DNA from 2 places in the Bradyrhizobium sp. 134 genome. Region 1 is predicted to be linked to the other one. Evidence: riboswitches for the same ligand, from Rfam matches in the RefSeq annotation. Region 1 holds a riboswitch; the other holds the start of a gene.
The links. A riboswitch is a leader RNA that binds a small molecule or an ion and turns the genes downstream of it on or off. The one in region 1 is predicted to bind cobalamin.

Region 1 (11,186 bases):
GCCAGTCCGGCCCGTGCAGCTCCACGGTCCAGTGCAGCCCCTGCCCCGCCACACGCTGCACGCTTGGATGCTTTTGCGCGATGGCGAGCAGGCGGCGGGTGAACAGCTTTTCGAGGCCCCTCACGTGCTCCAAAATCTTGTCATCGTTGACGACCTTCAGATAGGCGCTGACGGCAGCCATGCTGATGGGATGCCCGCGCAGCGTGCTGTAATTCTGCCAGCTCGTGCCGTTGAGCCGCTCGACGACGTCCTTCGACACCACCACCGCCGCAACCGCCGCCGCGCCGCCACCGAGCGATTTTCCGAGTGTCACGATGTCAGGACGGCTTTCGGCGCCCTGGAACGCGAACCAGCGCCCGGCGCGGCCGGCGCCGGTCACCACTTCGTCGGCGATCCAGTAGGAGCCAGCCTGCCGCGCGCACCGCGCCACCTCGTCCTGATAGGCGCCGTCGTAGTAGATGCCGCCTTGGGTGTAGTCGATGATCGTAGCTGCCGTATCCGAAAGCAGGCGCGTGGCATCGGCCAGATATTCGCTGGGGGAAGCATTGTTGGCCGGCGCGCCATAGATCGCGCCCTGCGGCGCCGGCAATATTCGCACCGGCGCCATCGGCGCCGGCAGCTTTGAGCCGCCTGAGTGCACCGCAAGGCCGCCATGCCATTGCGGCTGCACCGTCATGCTGCGCGACAGGCCCGTAATGCCGTGATAGGCGCGTTCGCGCGTCGCCAGCGCGAACCGTTGCGTCAGCGCCTGACAGAGCGACAGCGCCATGTCGTTGGCCTCGCTGCCGCTGATGCAGAAGCGCACCGCGCCGACCCAATCCTCTTCGCCTCTGAACGCGGTGGCCATCAAATCGTCAGCGGCCTGCTCACGGCCGACCCAGGTCCACCCCTCGTTCACGACGGGCGTATCCGCGGCGCGGCGGATCGCCTCCACCATCGCGGGATGACGATGTCCGAGGCCGCCGCCGGTGTTGCTGCCGTCGATGAGCTTGCGACCATCGGACAGATGGAAATAAACGCCCTCGCCGCCGACCACGGCCATGGGCGCGCTGTCGCCGGCATTCAGCCCGGTTCGCAACAATCTACTCATCGCAATCCCTTCATTCCGCAGCCTCGACGCCGTAGCCACCGCCGCCGCACGTCTCGATCGTGACGAGATCGCCTTGCTGCAGCACCAGGTTCGACTTGCCGTCGATCGCGACGTTCGCGCCCTGCCGGATCAGCGAGATGCGGCAGGCCTTGCCGGGTTCGCCGCCCTGCATGCCGAACGGCGCCATCACCATGCGCTCGATGCAGGTGGTCAGATGCATCGACGGCGCCAGGATGCGATAGCTACGAATGACGCCGTCCCCGCCGCGATGGGCGCCCGTGCCGCCGGACTGCCGGCGAATGGCCTGCTGCTCGATTTGGATCGCGTAATTCGCCTCGATCACCTCGACCGGCGTGTTCGAGGTGTTGGACAGATGCACCCGCGTCGCCGAGATGCCGGCCCGATCGTGCCGCGCGCCCTCGCCACCGCCGTGGACCTCGTAGAGCATCTTCCATGAACCGTTCTGTCGCGGCTCGGCGAAGAACAGGACGCCCGCCGTGGTCGCCCCACCGGCCGACAGACGTTCGGGAATGGTGTGCTGCATGGCGCGGAAGATCGCATCGACGATGCGCATCGAGGTCTCGTGATTGCCGGCCGCAACCGAGGCATTCCACCCCGGCTCCAGGATCGAGCCCGGGCGCGTGACGATGGTCAGCGGCCGCAACGCGCCCGCGTTCTGGTTCATGTCGCGCCCGCTCATGATGCGCGCGGCATAGGCCACCGCCGAACGCGCCATGAACGGCGTCGTGTTGCAGAAATTCGAGACGCGGTCGCAGCTTCCCGAGAGGTCGAAGGTAGCTTCGTCGCCTGCAATGGTGATCTTGACATGAATGCGCGCGGGCGCGTCATCGACGCCGCCGTCGTCCAGATAATCCTCGCCCTCGTAGACGCCATCCGGCAGATCGCGCAACGCCTCACGCATCTCGATTTCGGAGAGATCGTGCAGGCGCGACTGCGCCGCCGTGAAGACCGCCTTGCCGTGCTCGCGGCAGAGCTCGACGATGCGCTTCTCACCGGCTTTCGTTGCGGCGATCTGGGCGAGAAGATCGCCCTCGCAGGATTCGGGATCCCGAACATTGGCCTTGAGCAGCTGCACGATCGGCGTATTGACGCCGGCCGCCGTGGCGATCAGAACCGGCGGAATGCGCATCGCCTCCTGGAAGGTGTCGATGGCTTTCGCAAAATAGCTGCCGGGCCAGGTGCCGCCAATATCGGGCCAATGCGCGAGGCTGACCGCGAACGCCACGATCTCGCCGTCGACGAAGACGGGCCGCACGACCTTTACGTCGTTGAGATGATTGCCGCCGAGCGGGCCCACATTGTAGATCAGTGCGTCGCCGTCGTTCAGGCTGTCGCGCGGCACCACCTTCAGCAATTCGAGGACCGTGTAGGCCATCGCGCCGAGATGGATCGGGATGTCGCGCCCCTGCCCGACCAGGTCGCCGCGGCCGTCCGTGATCGCCGACGACAGGTCGCCGGCCTCGCGCAGCAGCGGCGAGCGCGCCGAGCGCGTCATCACCAGGCTCATCTCCTCGGCCGCGGCCGAGAGCCCGTGCCTGATGACCTCGACGACGAACGGATCGAGCTTCATGCGGCCCCCCGCGTCAGGAACAGATTGCCTGGAACATCAGGCCTCGCCTGCCAGCCGGGCGGGACCACCACGGTCGACCATGCGTCTTCAATGATGGCCGGGCCGCTGACGATTTCGGTCAGCGAGGCACGGTCGATGATGCTTGTGGCGATGTCGTGAAAGCCATCGAACGAGCAGATGCGCTCGCCTTTGGAGACCGTTCTGACCGCGATGGCCGGCCGGCTCACGACGGTCGTCGATGGACGGCGCGCCTGCACCCGCACGGACTCGATGACGCAGCTCTCGCCCGTCGCATAGCCGAACAGCTCGTGGTGCCGGGCCAAAAAGTCCTTCTTCAGCCTGACAACGTCGAGCGGTCGCGCGAACGGCACCGGAATGGCGTCGTTCTGCGCCGCGTAGCGCATCAAGGCCACCAGTTCGACCCGAATTTCAGTCGTGGCAACGCCGTTGGCGATGAGCGGCGCCGAGGCATCGTCAATCAGCACCCCGATCCGCTCCGACACGCGGGCGAGGTCGATGCCGTCAAGCGCAGCACGCAAGGTTTGCTGCTGGAGGAAGCTGAAATCGGCAGTGAGACAGCCCAGTGCCGAAAACGCACTCGACGCGCTGGGAACGACCACCTCGGCAATCCCGTAGAGATCGGCAAGGCCCGCGGCATGCATCGGGCCACCACCGCCAAAGGCGAGCAGCGTGCAGTCGCGCCCGTCGATGCCGCGCTCCACGGTGACGCGGCGGAGCGCACGCGCCATTGTCGCATTCGCGACCTTGATGATGCCGAGCGCTGTTTCGGTCAGGCTCAGCCCCAGAGTGCGCGCGATCGGCGCGATGACATCACTGGCTGCCTTGATATTGATTCCGATCCGGTCGCCGAGCCTGGTTTCGGGATTGAGATAGCCGAGCACGGCGTTAGCGTCGGTGATAGTCGGCTCGGTACCGCCGCGGCCGTAGCAGGCCGGTCCCGGCTCGGAGCCGGCGCTTTCCGGTCCGACGGTCAGGCCACCGGGACCATTGCGCACGATCGATCCGCCGCCCGCCCCGATGGAATGAACCGCAAGCATCGGCTGACGCAGCGGCTTGTCACCGAGCATGCGGCCGTCGGTCATCTCGGCCTGGCCGTCGACGATCAGGCAGACGTCGGTCGTGGTGCCGCCCATGTCGAACGTCAGCATCCGCGATGTGCCGAGCTGACGTGCGATGCTGACCGATGCCGCGACGCCGGCCGCCGGACCGGACATCGCCATCACCAGCGGCCGCCGCTTCACGGCCGAGATCGGGACCATGGCGCCGGCCGAATGAAACACCTGCAGGCCGGCGCCGATCGGCAGCCGCTGCTCCAGCTCGCTGAGATATTCCACCGCGATCGGCATGGCAGCCGCGTTGAACACGGTTGCCGAAGTCCGCTCGTATTCGCGCGCCTCGGGATTGACCTCGTGCGACAGCGAGACGTGGGCAACGACGCCCTTGAGCCGCTCGCCGAGCACCTTCTCGTGCACCGGATTGGCGTAGGCATGAAGCAGCGCGACCGCGACGCTCTGCACGCCGGTTGTTTTCAGCCACGCCACCAGGCGCTCGATCTCCGCCTCATCCAGCGCCTTCAGTACCTGCCCCTCGTGGTCGAGGCGCTCGGCAAACCCAAAACATCGTTCCGGCGGCACCAGCGGCGGCGATTTCGGCGGGATGTCGAGACGGTAGAGATCGCGGCGGCGATAGCGCGCGATCTCCAGCACGTCGGCAAAGCCTTCGGTCGCGACCAGCGCCACTTTCGGCAGCCGTCCCTCGACGATGGCGTTGGTCACACGCGTGGTGCCGTGGACGAAGCGCTTGACCTCGCTCTTGCGCAGGCCCACCGCCTCGATCGCCTCCAGCATCGCCTGAACTGGAGCCTGCGGGCGCGACGGCACTTTCGCGATCCGCGCCTCCGCGGGGGAGTGTCGGATCGCGATGATATCGGTGAAGGTGCCGCCGATATCGGTGCCGACTTCCCAGTGATTTTCGTCAGCGCTCATGTGTGGGTCAGCTGCGGACGACATTCGAACCGGAGGGCGGGTGGTTCCCATCCGTCGCGAAGTACAATCCCAAGCCGAGAGCGCTCATCGTCATCCCCTGTCATGCCACCGCTTGCGAGCGTGCGACAGAGCGATGGGCTCGGGATAGGTCAGAGTTGTCGCAACGCACTGGAGCAGCCCGCGACCGGCGCGGCGCGCCAAGGCACATTTTAGGGCAGCGCTGCCCGCGGGGAGTGCAGGCCAGTGCTGATCGTTCCACGCGAGATAAGTGCGGCGCACCACGAGTTTTCCCGAACGAAACGCGACATCCGCTGCACTGCAATCCACACGCCGCGCACGGACTGTCTAATTTGCAGGCGATCGACCGGCGCTACGGGCCGTGCGATTGCTCACGAGCTATGCATGGCAGTCGGCTCAGCCTCTCTTTATTGTACGATCAGTAAGCAGTGGTTTTGCCGCTCAACGCATCGCGACCAAGCGGCGCCAGCCGATGACGATGCCCGTGATGGAGAACAGAAGGCCGAGGGTGCAGAGCCCGACGACCAAGCCGTCGCGCAGCAACGGACGCGTCAGCAGGACCGGAAAATCCAGCGTGTGCAGCGCGCCGTAGAACCAGCGATAAGCCCGCCGCGACGAATCCAGCCTTTGCAGCAAATTGCCGTCGGCGCCGTCGATGTCGAACCAGAGGTCACCGCAGTACGAGCGGTAGACCGGGGCGCCCGGGACATTGGACTGCGCGGGATAGTCGTCGTTGTCGGCAAGTACGGACGGTGCGCCGCAGCCGGCCGCGAGGCGGGCGGTCAGCCCCTGGGCCTCCTGCACATCCAGAGATCCCGTTGGTCCATCGCGGGGCGCGTCGCCTGCCTTGATCAAGGTCTGGCCGGCAAGGCCCGTCCGGTCCCGCCGATAGAGAGTGCCGTTGAAGGCAAACCATTCGATCTCGCGGGTCGACGGCGATACAGGCTGCCGATCGAGCGATGCAGCCGCCGCCCAGTTCGGTGAAGCGTTCATCACGCTGGATTCAGCCGAGGTCAATTGCCCACGCGAGAACAGCCGCCCATGATCCATGGAGAGCCAGCCACTGAAAATCCAGCTCAGTACGAACACCATGGCCGCGAGGCCGATGAGATGATGCAGGGCATGCCAGCCACGATAGGGCGATCCGATCAGACCGCTTCGAGGTTTGATCCGCGCAAGTCCGAGCACAGCGCCAAGCAAAGCTGCGAACAGCGCCAGCAGCGACAAGGTCCAGACCACGCGATCCCACAACGACCAATTGCTTCGCAGAACTGTCGGATAGATCCAGTGCAGCACACTGCCGACGAGATTCCAGGTCCGCTCGCTGCGCGTCGTATCCAGGACGATCTCGCCGGTGAGCGAGGAGACATAGACCTCCGTTCCGGCGGCGTCGCCGAGCGCAATGCGAAACAAGGGCCGATGGCGGTCAAAGCCGTTCGGCACGCTCCATTGGTCGTAATCCGAGCGCGCAACGATCGCGGCCCGCGCGGCATCGAGCCCGCGGCTGCGTGCGTGGTCTCGCGCGACGGCCAGCGCGACCTCGGAAGACGAGACCGACGCGTCGACCCCGTGGGCGGCGAGGACTGCGCCTGCGCGCGATGGGCCCGAAACGACATAGACTGGTCCGTCGCTGCGCTGGATCAGGCGAACGCGCGTCGCATCCGCGATCGCGCTCGCGGCAACGGCATCGGCGACCGCGATCGTCGTCTCAACGCGATCCAGCGGCACGAGGCCGGCAAAGCGTTCCGCTTCCGTCAGGGACGGAAACGGAACGAAATGCATCACGATTCCCGTCGCGAACCACATCGCGAACAGCAGGCAGAACGCGATCCCCAGCCATCGATGCAGCAGGACGATCGCGCGCATCATCGGTCAGCGTCCTACCATTTGAACGCGGCCGAGATCTCATAGGTCCTGGGCGCGCCCAGCAGGATCTGGTCTGGATAGAACGGATCGCCCCAGATCGCGTAACGCTTGTCGGCGATGTTGCGCACCCGGAAGGTCAGGCGGGCCTGATCGACCGCGTTGAACACCGTCTTCGGGATATCGACGAAGGCGTAGACATCGGCCACTGTATAGGCCTTCAGCGTCACGACATTGGCATCGGTGTTGTAGCGGTCGCCGACATGGCGGCCGATGATGCCGAGCTCAACCGCCCAGGGCGCGAAGAACCGGTACGACGCGCCGGCATTGGCGACGACGCGCGGCACGTTCGGCGGCGTATTGCCGGAGAACGAGCCGCCGACGAAATCGTAATCGGCATAGCGGGCGTCGACATAGGCGATGTTGCCCCAGAGGCGCAGCGGCTCGATCGGACGCACCGAGGCGGCAAGCTCGACGCCCTTCGACTCCTGCCGCCCGGCGAGGTTGAGCTGCATGCCGCCTGCCGCCGCATAGACGTTCTTGCGCAAGATGTCATAGGCCGAGAACGACCACTCCGCCCGATTGTCCCAGAACAGGTGCTTGACGCCGGTCTCGTAGGTGCGCGCGGTGGTCAGGTTGAGCGGATCGGTCGGATTGAGCAGAAAGATGTTGTTGGCTGCGATGTCGGCGCCGGTCGCGTATTGGCTGAAAAAGGTCAGGCCCGGAACGGCTTCCCACGTGTAGCCGATACGGCCCGTCGTCGGGACCCAGGATTGCGAGAACGGGAAACCCGCATTCACGAGCCCGGTCTTGTCGGTCGAGTTGCGGTCGAGCCCGATATGCTCGACGCGGAGGCCGCCGACTAGCGCAAAGGTCCGTGTCAACTTCAACCGGTCCTCGAACGACAGCGCCTCGTTGTCGATCCGCGCGGTCTGCTGCTTAGTCGTGAGCAAGCCGTAATAGCCGCGATCGGGATTGACCAGCGAGACGGAATCATCGGGGAAATTTGCGGCGCCCGGCCTGACGAAGTCGAGGTAACTCGACGATAGCGTCGTGACCAGGCGGTTGTCGAAGCCGGCGATATTCGCATCCCAGATCAGGTCGGTGATGTTTCCGACCAGGCGCTGGCTGTGCGCGACGTAGAAACGCTCGCGATCCACCATGTTCGAGTTAGGGAGGCCCGAACTGGCATTGAACGCCTCGACCTCATTGTTGAACCATGTGCGCTCTGCGCCATAACCATAGGCCTGGCTTTTCAGCGTCAGGTCTGGCGCGAGCTTCAGCTCGAAACCGCCGCGCAACCACACCTCCTGCGCGACGTTCTTGTTGTCGAAGACGTTGTAGTTGGTGTTGAAGGTGCGGTCATCGATCGTGACCGCACCGAGATTGGTTTTGTTGTAGTTCGAGACGTAATTGCCGGACACGATCCCCGTCGTCGCGTGCGAACCACTGAAGGCGATCGGTACCAGTGGCGCACCCCAGTAGGCTTTCGAGCGATCCTCGCGGTATTCGATCGCGCCCCAAACCTTGAGACTGTCGGAGATGCGGTAGTTGAGCTGGCCCGAGACGTCGAGCGTCTTGGTGTTGGTGTCGTCGGCAAAGCCGTTGAGCGAGGAACGGCTGACGTCGAAGCGGTAGTCCAGTCCCTGCACATTGGTGCTGCCGCCCGAGCCGTAATGCGCCCGGAACGAGTTCAGCGAATCCCAGGAAAAATCCGCCTCGTTCCGGATCGGACTGGTGTGCGGCTGCTTGGTGACGAAGTTGATCGCGCCGCCGGCGGCGCCCTCGCCTGACATCAGTGACGCCGGACCCTTCAGGAATTCGACAGCCTCCAGGTTGGCCGTGTCGGTGATCCGCGAGGTCATGTTCTGCGGGCCGATCTTGATGCCGTTGTAGAGCGTGTTGATCTGGCTGTTGGTGAAGCCGCGCATGGAGAAAGCCGACGGCTCGGCCGGATTGTCGCCGGCTGTGACGCCAACCGCTCCCTGCGCGACGTCGGACACGGTGCGATAGCCCTGCTCGCGCATGGTTGCGGCCGAGATCACCTCCACGGTCGCGGGCGTTTCGCGAACGGTCAGGCCAAGGCGCGAGGCGCTTTCGGCCACGGCATTGGTATTGAGCGGCGTCTGTGCTGCCGCAGTCGGCACGACAGGCTTGGGCACTGCGGATGCAGTCTCCGGCCGGCGCGCTGCTGCGCGGCGTGAGCTCTGCGCGTCCCGTCCGGCCGGGCTGGCCTGCCTGCGGGATTGTGGCGCCGACACCTCGACGGGCGGCAGTGGCTCGCGGGCCTGCTGCGCCAAGGCCGCTGGCATGTCGATGGCGATGAAAGATGTGAGAGCGGCGCATGCCAGTAGGAAACGGCGTGGTCGTACGATACAAAGGGAATACACGGTCTTGGACCTCGGAGTGACGTCAGTGGCACGTCACCGCGAACCAAGGTCCCATCTTCCGGCTCATAAGCCTTCCGATGAAGCCGAATGTCTGTACTCCCCGACCGACATCTTCGCGTGTGACCACGGCTGACGGCAGGTCTCCTGGCTCGCGGGTCACTACCTTGCGTCGCCTTCCCGGGACCGAGATACCCAGTGGCATGTGATGCAAGATTCGCCGCTTACAGTTGCGGGGGCAGCCACGGCATTGAGGACAATGTCCCCGCACCGCATTCCCTTTTCATCCCCTCTCGGGGAAACCGTCGCGAGCATCTAGGATTACGATCCAGACAGAGTCAATGTGCCAGTTGCGGCGTTATTGCCACAACGACCAGTTTCCTTGGAGATAAGCATGGAAGGCGAGACCTTCCTTTGGCTGATACGGCACGCGCCCGTCGATGGCGTCACGGGGACGATCCATGCGGCCGATGCGCCGGCCGATCTCGGCGCTCGCGCGCAGCTGGAGGCGCTGCGGCAGCGCCTGCCGCGGGACGCCACGAGCTATGCGAGCCCGTCACGGCGCACGCTCGAAACGGCCCGCGCGCTGGGGCTCGAGCCGCTGCAGCTGGACGAATTCAGCGAGCAGAACTTTGGCGACTGGACCGGCCGTCGGCATGACGAACTCGCCGCGACCGGTGACGAGGCCTATGCACAGTTCTGGAGCGATCCTGCGCGCGGACGGCCGCCGGGCGGCGAGAGCTTCGAGGAACAGGTCGCGCGGGTCCGGCTGGGTCTGTCGAGGGTCGGCGCCGGGGCCGCAGCGCTCGTCGTGCATTCCGGCACGATCCGCGCGGCCCTGTGCATCGCGCTGGACCTGACGCCACAAGCGGCCCTGCGCTTCGTGATCGATCCGCTGTCGCTGACGAGGATCGACCGGCTCGCGACCGGCTGGCGCGTCGTCTGCGTCAATCAACCGATGATTTGATCAGGCCGGACGATCAGGCACATTGGCCTGCGCAAAGGTCGCCATGCCGTTGTGGAGCGCACAGGCCGACCGCACCAGCGGCAGCGCGATTGCCGCGCCCGATCCTTCGCCGAGCCTGAGATCGAGGCTGATCAGCGGTTGCACGTTCAGCGCACGAAGCACCAGCCGATGGCCCTGCTCGGCGGATTGATGCGAAGCCAGCAGGAACGGCTGGCACGAGGGGTTGAGCCGCGCCGCCGCCAGCGCCGCCACCGACACGATAAAGCCGTCGATCAACACGGGGATGCGGCGCTGCGCTGCTGCGATGATCGCACCACAAATCGCCGCGATTTCGAGACCGCCGACGGCGCACAGGATCTTTTCCGGCGAAGTGCCCGCAATGCCATGGCGTGCAATCGCAACGTCGATCACCCGCGCCTTGTGCACACGGCCGGCCGCGTCAACGCCGGTCCCGCTGCCCGCGATCTCCTCCGCGCTCACGCCGAGCAGGCTCGCCGCAATCGCCGCCGACGTCGTGGTGTTGCCGATGCCCATCTCCCCGAAAATCAGAAGATCGGGCTGCCCGGCCTGCGCGCGCGTCACCGCACGTCGGCCGGCTTCGAACGCAAATGCCAGCTCTGCGGGGGTGAGCGCGGCTTCGATGCTGAAATCGCGCGTGCCGCTGCGCGGCTTGTCGGTCACGATTCCAGCCATCTCCTCCTGCGCCAGCGTGCCGGCGTCGACGACCTCCAGGCTGGAGCCCAGCTCACGCGCGAGCACCGAGATCGCGGCACCGCCGGAGGCGAAGTTCGCCAGCATCGCGATGGTCACTTCCTGCGGATAGGCCGAGACGCCCTGCGCGATGATACCGTGATCGCCGGCGAAGATGATGATCGGCACCCGCGCCGCGCGCGGTTGCTCGGTCGCTTGCAGACCGGCAAGCTCGATTGCGAGCTGCTCGAGCCGGCCGAGCGCGCCGGTCGGTTTCGTCAGTTGCGCCTGCCGCGCCACCGCCGCTTCGCGGTGGACTGCGGAGATGTCGGGGCATTGTTGGGTGACCCATTCGGGGAGCATGCTGCCTCGCTTGCCTCACAGCCTGCGCTTGAGGATGTAACTGTCCATGATCCAGCCGTGCCGTTCGCGCGCCTCTTGCCGCACGGCGACGATGCGCGGGCCGATCTCGGCCAGCGCGCCGGACATCACGATCTGATCGGGCATGCCGAGATAGGCCCCCCACCAGATGTGCAGGCCCGCCGGATCAAGCGACTGGAACGCCGTGCCGCCG
Region 2 (11,186 bases), on a different contig from region 1:
CGCTCGATTATCTTCCCGGCGCCAATTTCGTATGACGTTCCGTAAGGGCGGTAAAATAGATTGTTGTGATGGGACGCATCCACGCCGTGGATAAATGAAAAAGTAGGGCTGTGCTTCGCGTCGAGCGTTAATGACGTCGCAATCGGACCCGATCGGACCTCGCCGGCATGCTGTCGGCCGTCGGGTCGAGAATCGAGCTTGTCGCCGGCTGTATGCGACCGCCTCCGCCGACGCCCGCCCGCATTCCGCGGGGCTGGGAACTTTGAAAGCTCACAAGGAGATCGTAAGCCCCCAAAGCGCGTGCATCTTGTTCACAAACGCGTTGGCGAAACGCTCCGGCCCATCATGGCTCGGCCCGCAACTCGCGTGCGGCGGCCACCATATTGACGAGCGCGGGACGAACCTCCTCCCACCTTCGCGTTTTCAGTCCGCAGTCGGGATTGATCCAGAGCTGCCGATCGGAAACTCGCTGCCGCGCCAACACAATCAGCTGCTTGATTTCCGCCGCTGCGGGAATGCGCGGTGAATGAATGTCATAGACGCCGGGCCCGATCTCATTGGGATATTTGTAGCTCTTGAAGGCCTCGAGCAATTCCATCTTAGAACGCGACGTCTCGATTGAAATGACGTCGGCATCCATTGCTGCGATCGCATCGATGATTTCGTTGAACTCGGAATAACACATGTGAGTGTGGATCTGAGTTCCGTCGGCGACGGGGGAGGAGCAAAGGCGGAAGCTGTCCACCGCCCAATCGAGATAGTTCTTCCACTGCGATTTGCGTAGCGGCAATCCCTCCCGCAACGCAGCCTCGTCGATCTGGATCATGGTCGCTCCAGCCGCCTCAAGGTCGATGACCTCATCTCGGATCGCGAGAGCGATCTGTCGGCATGTCTCGCGCCGCGAGATGTCGTCACGGACAAACGACCAGTTCAGGATCGTCACCGGTCCGGTCAGCATAGCCTTGACGGGTTTTTTGGTCAGAGACTGCGCATAGCGCCACCATTCAACTGTCATGGGCTTCGGCCGGGAGACATCTCCGAACAGGATAGGCGGACGAACGTACCGCGAGCCATAAGACTGAACCCAGCCATGCTTGGTGAAAGCGAAGCCCAACAGCTGCTCGGCAAAGTATTGAACCATGTCATTGCGCTCGAACTCACCGTGTACGAGCACGTCCAGGCCGATATCTTCCTGCCACTGCACGGTACGGGCTGTCTCCGCTTTCAGAAGCTGCTCGTACTGCGTGTCATTCAACGTCCCCCGCGCATGATCCGCGCGCGCATTCCGGACATCGGCCGTTTGCGGGAAGGATCCGATGGTTGTCGTTGGAAACATCGGCAATGCGAACGCGACGCGCTGGACGTCGGCACGCTGGGTGAACGCACTGCGACGGCGAAGCATGCTATCATCGATCGCGGCGATTCGTCCGGCGACATTCGCATTGTGGATCTCGGGCGATGTTTCGCGGGTGACGGCTGCCTCCTCCGAAAGCGCAAGTTCATCGGCCACCTCGGCAGCATGGCCGGCCAGCGCTTTGCCCAATATCGAAAGTTCCTTGATCTTCTGAACTGAGAACGCCAGCCATGTCTTCAGATTGGGATCGAGATCGGTCTCTAGCTCAATGTCGATCGGAACATGAAGCAGCGAGCAGGAAGGAGCAATCTGAACACGGTGCCTGCCCAATTTTTGGACCATAGGAGCAAGTTGGTCGAGCAGCGCCGGAAGATTGGAGCGCCACACGTTCCGACCATCAACGACGCCTAGTGAGACCACGAGATCTCTACGGGTTGTGGCGACAATTGAGTCCAACTGGTCAGGTGCCCGAACCAGATCGACATGAAGCCCGGCAACGGGCAAGGCCAAGGTTGTTTCAAGATTGTCGCCGATAGCCCCGAAATATGTGGCCAGCATTATTTTAAGGGCCGGCACAACCTTTGCGAAATGAGCGTAGGCCCGGCGGACAGCTGCCCGCGATGCTTCGTCGACGTCCATCACCAGGCACGGCTCGTCCAGCTGAACCCATTCAGCACCGCGCGAGGATAGTTCGCGGAGAACATCGACATAGACTGGGAGGAGCCGATCGAGCAGCGACAGCGGATTGAATGCGGGATTTGCGCTTTTGCCAAGCTTCAGGAAAGTGACTGGGCCAACTAGGACGGGGCGCGTTTGGTAGCCGAGGCTTTTTGCCTCCTCATATTCCTCGATCGGCTTTCGAGAGGAATACTTAAAGATCTGATCCCGGTGAAATTCCGGCACCATGTAGTGGTAGTTGGTATCGAACCACTTCGTCATTTCCTGTGCGGCTACGCCAGGCCCGTGCTGAGCGTGACCACTGTCCTGAGCGCCACGCGCCATGGTGAAGTAGGTCTTGAGCGACACAGGACCTTCGGTCCAGCCATAGACGTCGGGAATGGCGCCGACCATTAGGCTGGTATCGAGCACATGGTCGTAAAACGAGAAGTCATTCGAAGGAATGACGGTCGCACCGCGGGATTTCTGCCGTGCCCAATTAGCGGCACGAAGTCCACTCCCCGCCTCGAGGAGCTCGGCTTCGCTGGAGTTTCCCGCCCAGTAGCTCTCGAGCGCGACTTTGAGTTCGCGTCGTGGGCCGATGCGTGACGTCCCCAGTGTGGCAACGGGAAGCGAAAGAAAAGACATAGCTCAGACCCCATGATTGGGGCAGAGGCCATGGCGGACGCATGCAGCGAATATCGCGTGAGCGACAGCTGCTTGGCGCACACCGGGACACCCCGCCCGTGGACGATATATTGTCGAGGCAGGTCTCCTGGCTCGCGGGTCGTCGCTGCTGTCCGGCCTTCCCGAAGCCGCATGGCTTCAGTGACTTCGTTGGACAGCGGCTCGCCGCTTACAGTTGCGGGGGCAGCGCCGGCATTGCACCGGCTTCCCTCTTAGCTCCGGATCAAACGAATCCGAAGACCACGACGACTGGCATTAGGCGCACGAGGATCGATCCGTCAACCTACTAAGTGTCGCCGCGATATTGCCCAAGCGATTGCGAGCTGTACCAGCTAGGGCACAACGGTCTTACTCCCGGCCTGGTAAAAACGCCTAGATCTGTGGAGCCTCCGCTTGTGAATGCGTCCGTCAACACCCGCTTGGCGTACTCGGATCAACGCGAGCAGAACGAACGCAGTGGGCGCTTCGACATCTGCGTGATCGCGACAAATCCGGTCTTTTCCGTCAGCAGCTTCTCGAACTCGCCCGCGAGGACGTTTGCGATCATCCTCGGCCGGCATCCGCTTGATCACAGCGCCATGAGGCTCCTTAGGAATTGTCAAGGCCGGATTGCTCCAGGATCAAACGGATGATCAGGCCGGACTGCCTGTGTTCGGCGGACCCCGCGACGAGCCGTGAGCTCGATCGCTCCGTGGCGTTGGTCAAGATGATCTCCTTCGGTGTGCCAAGCACTTACGTGCTGAGCGACTTTGGCCGCGCTTCGTTGTTTCCGTCGCCGCTGGCGAGTAGTGCAGCCTGGACGTTGGCCTGCGCGGCATCGCAGGAACAGTTCCGGACGTCAGGATGCACGCTAACTTGCGAAACTGGAGTAAGCGGCGAGAGCGCGGGCGGCGGGGATCCTGTTACGACCGTAGCTCCATGCACTCGTGCATGGTGACCGTGGGCAAGCGGATGCCCAGCTTCTCGTACGTCTTCAGGATCTCCGGACCGATCTCGTCGCGCGTGAAGATCGTCTCTTCGGCTTCGAAATGACGTAGCTTTAGATATCCTGCAAGCTGATCTTGGGATATTCGACGCCCGTCCACCTCGCCTCGGCTCGGCTCGTCAGCCAACGACGATAAGCCGCGACGCGACGACCTGGAGCATCGAGGCGGCCTTGTCATTATTCGAGACAAATTTGACGGTCTCCTCTGAAGCGCCCTTCGAGGGTTTCTCGGAGTCGATCAGCGCCTTAAGCTCATAACGATGTTGATCGACCTCGATGCGCCGCATGCGGACGGCGGCCTCCACAAGCTCGACATCCAATCGAGCGGTGAAGCCTTCTGGACGCGGGGCTGCTTATGTTGTCTTAGACGGGACACAGGTGTCAGGCACCGGACAGACCACAGCGCATTGCGGCGTGTCGGAATGGCCCTCGCACTCCGTACACTTTTTTGCATCGACAACGTAAATGTCGCGCTTGAGGCTGATCGCCGCGTTGGGACACTCGAACTCACATGCCCCACAAACGGTGCATTGCGAAGCGACGATCTTGTAAGCCATGCCTTCCGACTCCTTAGGCGAGCGATGCCATTGGCGATCCCTTTCAAAGGCCGTGCCAAGGACAGGCGCGCTCAATGATGGGCAATTTGCCCAATGGTGCTGTGCGGGGTCTGAGACCACGTTGCATCTGCGACAGCATAGGCCGCTTCAATATCAAGCCGTGCGAGCCCTCGGGCCCCTACTCCGATAGCCAGTCGCGACTCGACTGCTGCGAGCTTCCGTCGGTTTGTCTGGCATGGCAGCGCGGGGCCAAGCGACGCTCGACGATTCCCGAAACCGGCGGCGCGAGTAAAAGCCGCGAGCCGACGCACGTCTACGCCGGATGTCGGCAAACCTCCGGTCACACGCCCTGACCGGAGATTTTGTCCAAGCCGCGCTCACGCCTGCAACGTTAACTCCGCGGATTGACTCGCTGGAGGCTTGCCAAAACGGCTTTGTGCTACAATAACCTTCGGCATCGCTTCGGAGGGGAATGAAGTTCGGCCGGGAGAAGCGATACTGGGTTTGCAAAGTGACCGATTTAATTGCAGTCAGCCGCATGCCTGGTGCCGAGTAGGCATGGCCGCGCGGGCCAGCGCTGGTACGCTTTGCCTGGCTGTGCTCAGTCACTCCTCATACAACTATTTTGGACGAAGTGGAACAGGGCTGAAAGATGACTGTGCAAATTGCTTCAGCGGCATGGCCTTTCCGAACAGATGGCCCTGCGCAAGGTCGAAGCCGAGTTCGGTCACAGCGATCAGGTCGGCATGGCTCTCCACGCCTGCGGCGACGGTGCGCACACTGTACTCTTTGGCTAGATCGACGATATGGCGGCACACCGTTCGCTTCAGGGGCCCATTTCCGCAACCGGCGACGTACTGCCGGTCCACTTTTAATTTCATGAACGGGAATTTTTCGAGCCCCATCAGCTGCGGCCAATTGGCGCCGATATTGTCGATTGCAAGGCCAATGTTGTGAAAGCGAACCTCACGCGCGACCTCGATCAGGAGATCTAGGTTCTGGATCGCTTCCTCGCTCTCGATTTCGATCGTCAAGCCGCCGAAAGCGGGGTGCGACGGCATGCGCTGACAGAGATCGCGTACCGCCTGCGGGTCAATCAGGAATGCTGCCGGGAGATTGATGGAGAGATCGGTCGAAGTTTGCTGCTCCAGAAGATACTTCCAATCCTTGATCGCGCGGTCGATCACGAACTGCGACAAGTCCCTAAAATGAGGATCGTGAGCCTCCGGGATGAAATACGCTGGTGGAACAACGCCCCAGGTCGGATGCCGCATTCGCACAAGCGCCTCGGCGCCGCGGCGGCTGAGGGTACACGGGTCAAAGTTCGGCTCATACCAGAGCTCAAGCCAGCCAGCGTGTAAGGCTTCTCCGACATGGACTGCGGGACGGGGCGCCGGCTCTCTGGGCAAGAGCATGGCGACCCGATCGCGCAGCGTCTCGGCTGCAAACGGCGTCCTCAGCGGCGGCAGCATATCAAGTCCATATTCGCCCCCGACCTGCTGCACTGCCGTCATGACGATCGACTCGCGGGCGCCGAACGCCAGCACTCTGCCTGCAAATTCTTCGCGTACGAGTATCTCGAGCAATCGTCCAGGCTCGATGCGATCCGAGCCAATGCCGAGCAGGATCAGATCAGGGAAGTCCGTGCAGAGTACGCGCGGCAGCTCGTCAGCAGTCCCGCATTCGCTGATCACAAACCCCATATCCTCTAGCACATCGCGTAGAAAGGCGCGCAGATGCCGCTTGCCCACGGCCACGCACGCTCGCGGCCGCACCTTACGCTGGCCGAAGATTACAGGTTTCCCTCCGACCAGTTCGGCCTGCCCATGCTCCATCGCAACCACTCCCCTTCCGTGAAGGTCCCTTAAACGAGGAGCGAAGGTCCAAACAAGCAGTGCTTGCCATTATCTTTCGATTCTTCGAGGTAAGCTTAAGATAGTGCATTAGCGTGCAAAATCTTTTCGCGATGTTGTTCAGACGATTTTGTCGGGCGCACGCGTATGATACCTGTCCCGGCTCGCGCAACTTTGTACGAGTGACGCACACGAGTGTGGGGAATCTCACCTTCGGACGCGCCGAGCTGATGCGCCCTATGCCACGGCGATGATCATGCTGCAAGATGTACTGAATCGACTCTCGTGAGTGATGATCAGCAATCTCTCCTACGAAATGTTTGATCGGCATGGCCGGCCTGCCCACGCGCGAATGTGCCGTCTCGTGGATTCCCTATCTAGTCGAAGGAGATCCAACTGAGTTCGCAGCGGGTCAAGCCGCGGTCGATTCTGAGAACGGCAACAGCTTGCACTTACCTCACCTCTGTTGGTTATAGCGAGTGCGGACGTCCTATTCCCTATCGAGCTTGATAGTTTCTCTCAGTTGCGTTCTCTGTATCCTTCTGAACACGGATATCCTCAAGAGGGACTGGAGGGACTAACGTGACGGGTGTTCGTGTTGGCGCTGAAGCGCAAGGCTTGCCCCACGGGGGCACGGCTTTGCGCAAAGGCGTGCCAGGAGATGAGAACGCGATCGTAGAAGCCGTCGGAAAGCTACTTTCTGAATTAGGTGATCCCGGACCAGAGTTCAGCCTTGAAGGCGCAAAGCAGACTGCTTTGCGCCTGATTCAGGATCCCGAAGAGGGCTTCATTTTTGTCATCGAGGAACAAGCCACCGGGCAGATTGTAGGGATCGCTGCCATCTCCGCCGTACTGGCCGTGAGAGCAGCTGGAGCGTACGGCGTGCTTCAGGAGCTATGGATTTCTCGGGACTTCCGAAGCTCTGACCGCGGTGGGCATCTGCTCGAGGCGGTACGTTCGGAGGCGAAGCGCCGAGGCTGGCAGATGATTGAGGTTGCGTTGCCCCCTGATGGCTATCCGGCCTTAGAACGGGTACGCCGTTTCTACGAGGAGAGGGGATATCGGGTTGGAGGATTGCGCGCGCGCAAGAGGCTATGACAGTACTGCGACCTCTGCTCCACACTTAAAAGCGCTCCTGGTCCTTTCACTAAAGACTTTCAAGGCAGAAAATCCTGCTGCTTGTTGCTTCTCAAAACGAACGCTCCAACGCGTGCGTCGCGGCCGAGGACAATCGAGAACCTCGGCGCTGATGCGGTGCTTACTCCCACTGCGAGCGGGTTACCTCTTCGACTTTTTTGGCGGGTATCAACCATCAAATCGTTCTTCATGGTGCGGAGCGATACGATGGTCTTCTCAAGGCTCGTGGACCGCGAGCGGAAACCTGCACGGCTAGAAGGCGCGGAGCCAGGTCGGCGGCGGCCCGTTGCGGGCGAAGCCCGACCCAGCCTTACAAACGATAGCCGAGTCGTTCTTTCGTGCTTCCCACACAATGCCGCCAGTTTGGGATCACCGCACACAAATGCGATCCATTCGTCGCCAAGTCCAATGCCTCGGCAACTGGCAAGCCAATCATCTATGGGGCTTCTGCCTGCAACTTGATTCGGTGGACCGTCGCGTAAAGGGATTCGGTACCACGCTGTCGCTCCTGCTGGCGAACGTTCAAGGAAGGTGACGAAATCAGCCATCAACACTGATTCGGTAGAGGATTCCGTAATGAGCAATGTGCCGTTTGCCGCCTCCAATACGAGGTTCGTGCAGGTCGCCCCAGCGCAGGACTTGATGCGGGCGATCGTTTCGCCGTTCGGCGCCATGACGAAGACGTGGCCGAGGGAGGCGAGCGCGACAAAGAGCCGCCCGTTTTGATCCATCGTCAGCCCGTCAGGACCGCTGGTCCCGAAGGACAAGCTGAACCGTCCCACCTTCGCAGCCCCGCCGTCACGCATCAGCGGCACGCGCCAGCTGCTGTTGTCGCGCGTCATTGCAACGAACAACACGGCCTCGTCGGCGCTGAGCACCAGCCCGCTCGGGCTTGGCCAGTTCGAAATCAGGCAATCGAGCCGGCCGGCAGGACACAGTCGGACACCCAGCCGGTCGGATCGTGCACTCCAGTTCGCCCCTGATCGGTGAAATAGATGTCGCCGTTGGTCGCGATATCCAGGTCGTTGCAGCCTCTGAAGGACTCGCAATTGCGGTGCCCCAGTAGCGGGCTGATAGTATCCCGCTGCGGATCGAGCTCCATGAGGCCGTTCATGTAGTCGGCCACCAGCACCCGGCCATCAGGTGCGATCTTCAGACCAATCGGCCAGCCGTCATATTCGATTATCAGAGACCAGATCCCGTCGCGCGAAATCCGGAAAATGCGGCCGAAGGGGATATCGACGACGTAGAGATCCCCGGACTGTCGAACGACGGCCCCTCGATGAAACAATACACCGATGGCCTCCGCGGTTGGCATCCGGCCCATTTCGAGGAAACACCACGGCGACGAAATTCCGCGGCATCGACGAGAACACGCGGGTCTCAGCCAGCTGAGGCGGCTTGTCGAGATACATCATGACGGGCCTCCCAGCGTGCGGCGCGGCTGTCCCTCATATTTGTAGCCAAACTGCTTGGGCATCGGTCCCTTGTTACGATCCTTGCGCCTGGTCTGTTCCCAGGCGTGGGCCAGGATTCCGACCGCGCGCGACAGGCAGAAGACGCCGCGCGCCAGCGGCGGCGCGAATCCGAGCTCGCCGTAAATGACCGCGGTCGCGCCATCAATGTTCATTGGGATGAGTTTGCCCTTGCGCTGCTGCATCACCCGCTCGATCGCGCGGGCGGCCTTGGCATAGTCGCCGCTGACACTGCCCTCAGCACTTGCGTCATCCACCAGCGCCAATAGCGGTGCGGCGCGGGGGTCGACCGAATGAAACCGGTGGCCGAAGCCGGGCAGATATTTGCCGCGCCTTGCAGTGAAATGGTCAATTGCGGCGGCCGCGGCCTCGCCGATCTCTAGGCCATCGCGCCTCCGCAGCACATCTTCGTAGAGTTCGACCGCCTGCTCCCCTGCTCCGCCGTGCACCTCATCGAGTGTATTGATGGCGGAGGCCATCGCACCATTCAGGGGCAGCCCACAGCTCACCGCCATCTGCGCAATTGCGATGGAGGGCGCGTGCGGACCGTGGTCAACGGACGCGACCAGTGCAGCTTGCAGCAGCCGCTCCTGCGCTGGCGTCGGCAGATCGCCGCGCAACATCAGCCAGATCATGGCGGGAAAGGAAATCCGGCCGATCAAATCTTCGATTGGATAACCCCGATAGGCGATGCGACCGGGCGCGATGTCGCAGATGGAGGTTCGCCACCAACGGGCCGCTTGCTGCCGCAATTCTTCTTCGCTCATTTGCGGTTCCGCCCCTTCAACCCTGCCATTGCCGATCGCCGCAAGCCGTCGAATATCATGATATTGGTCCGTCCGCGGCTACGCGGACGGGCAGGAAATCAGCCGCCCGTTGCTTTGGCGTCCCGACGGCCCGGGTTGAGACCAGCTGCTCGACCTCCGCATACGAATAGCCGAGCCGCTGCAGCCATCGCTCGGTGTCTGCTCCGAGCGTCGCAGGTGGTGAAGGCACCGAGAACTCCTCATCCAGCCGGAAGCCCGGCCGCATGATTCGTAACGGCTGCGCACCATCTTGTTCTGGGGCCAAAGTCTCGACGAATCCGCGCTCGAGGAGCTGTGGCTGCTGCAAGATTTGGGACACCGTCAGCACGCAGCCTGCGGGGACTCCAGCCAGATTCATTTGGGCCTCCCATTCTTCAGCGGGCTTGCAACTCAACGCCTGGTTCAACTCCGTGTTCAGCGCTGCGCGATGGACCTTGCGTATCTCGCGCTCAGCAAAGCGTGGATCCGTCTTCAGGTCCGGTCGGCCAATCAGGTCGCATAGGGCTTGGTACTGCTTCTGCTCGTTGGCGGAAATGTTCAGCGGGCCTGTTGCGGTGCGGAACGTGCCGGAGGGAGCCGCGGTGAAGTTCTCGTTGCCGATGGGCTGCGGCTCGACACCAGCGTTCAGGTGGTTGGAGACGACCCATCCCATCGCTGCAACGGTGGCTTCGAGCAGGGACACGTCAATGAACCGACCGCGGCCGCTATGCCGCTGTTCGACCAGAGCCGCGGCGATGGCAAAGGCAGCAGTCAGTCCCGCAATCGTGTCCGAGATCGGAAAGCCGGTACGCAGGGGAGCCGAGGCCGTATCGCCAGTGACGCTCATGGCACCAGACAGACCCTGAACGATCTGGTCATAGGCCGGACGGGCGGACCATGGCCCGCTCTGCCCAAAGCCGGAGATCGCGCAGTAGACGAGACGCGGGTTGTGCCTGCTGAGCACATTAAAGCCTAGGCTAAGCCGTTCCATCACCTTCGGCCGGAAGCTTTCGAGCACCACATCGGCTTCCTTGACGAGTCGCAAGAATACCTCGCGGCCCGATTCCGACTTCAAGTCCAGCGCCACGGATTGCTTGCCGGCGTTCACCGCGACAAAAGAGAGGCCCTGCAAGCGCTCTGCCCTTTGCGGATCGGCGCCGAGGCGCCGCGCGAGGTCGCCGCCGTTCGGATTTTCGACTTTGATGACCTCCGCGCCAAGACGCGCGAGATGATAACCGCAGAACGGACCGGCCAACACGTTCGACAGGTCCAGGACGCGGATGCCGGTGAGCGGCAGAGACATCTGAAGACGCCTTCCTTTAGGTGATCCGATGGTGAGGGCTTGGCCGGCTGGCAGCTATTTCAGTTGTTGTGCGGCGCGTTCCGCGAAACGATTGGTGAAGGTTTTGTTCAAGTCGATCTTTGCGGCAGCGATTTTTGGATCAAAGTCGCTTAGGACAGCCAGCGGGACCTTGGCCGCCTCGATGTCCATCTGTCCGGTTGGCGAGAAGAGCGCTTTCGATGCGTTCATGATTTCGATATTCACCTCGCGATTGTCAGTCTTGTAACCAGGAGGAATCGTATCGACGAGCTGCTCCGTCGGCGTTGCGTTGATCCAGCGGTGAGTTTTGAGCAAGGCGTTGACCAGGCGCTGGACCGTTTCGGGATTTTTGTCGATGAAAGTCTGCTGAAGGTA

Region 2: another riboswitch for cobalamin. It lies ahead of metE (5-methyltetrahydropteroyltriglutamate--homocysteine S-methyltransferase); the one in region 1 lies ahead of IVA75_RS38100 (TonB-dependent receptor).

What each region holds. Positions count from the first base shown of each region.
Region 1 is NZ_JADPKX010000086.1:704,620-715,805, reverse strand. It holds gene IVA75_RS38120 (aminotransferase class III-fold pyridoxal phosphate-dependent enzyme) at 1-1,090, opposite strand, end outside; gene IVA75_RS38115 (hydantoinase B/oxoprolinase family protein) at 1,101-2,681, opposite strand; gene IVA75_RS38110 (hydantoinase/oxoprolinase family protein) at 2,678-4,687, opposite strand; gene IVA75_RS38105 (PepSY domain-containing protein) at 5,147-6,574, opposite strand; gene IVA75_RS38100 (TonB-dependent receptor) at 6,586-8,958, opposite strand; cobalamin riboswitch at 9,075-9,277, opposite strand; gene IVA75_RS38095 (histidine phosphatase family protein) at 9,350-9,922, shown strand; gene cobT (nicotinate-nucleotide--dimethylbenzimidazole phosphoribosyltransferase) at 9,923-10,975, opposite strand; gene cobF (precorrin-6A synthase (deacetylating)) at 10,991-11,186, opposite strand, start outside.
Region 2 is NZ_JADPKX010000046.1:564,846-576,031, reverse strand. It holds gene metE (5-methyltetrahydropteroyltriglutamate--homocysteine S-methyltransferase) at 344-2,659, opposite strand; cobalamin riboswitch at 2,759-2,958, opposite strand; gene IVA75_RS20075 (hypothetical protein) at 3,601-3,810, opposite strand; gene IVA75_RS20070 (hypothetical protein) at 3,803-3,970, opposite strand; gene IVA75_RS20065 (4Fe-4S binding protein) at 4,037-4,240, opposite strand; gene IVA75_RS20060 (EAL domain-containing response regulator) at 4,861-6,075, opposite strand; gene IVA75_RS20055 (GNAT family N-acetyltransferase) at 6,676-7,191, shown strand; partial or broken gene IVA75_RS20050 (SMP-30/gluconolactonase/LRE family protein) at 7,770-8,648, opposite strand; gene IVA75_RS20045 (citryl-CoA lyase) at 8,645-9,472, opposite strand; gene IVA75_RS20040 (CoA transferase) at 9,528-10,793, opposite strand; gene IVA75_RS20035 (ABC transporter substrate-binding protein) at 10,848-11,186, opposite strand, start outside.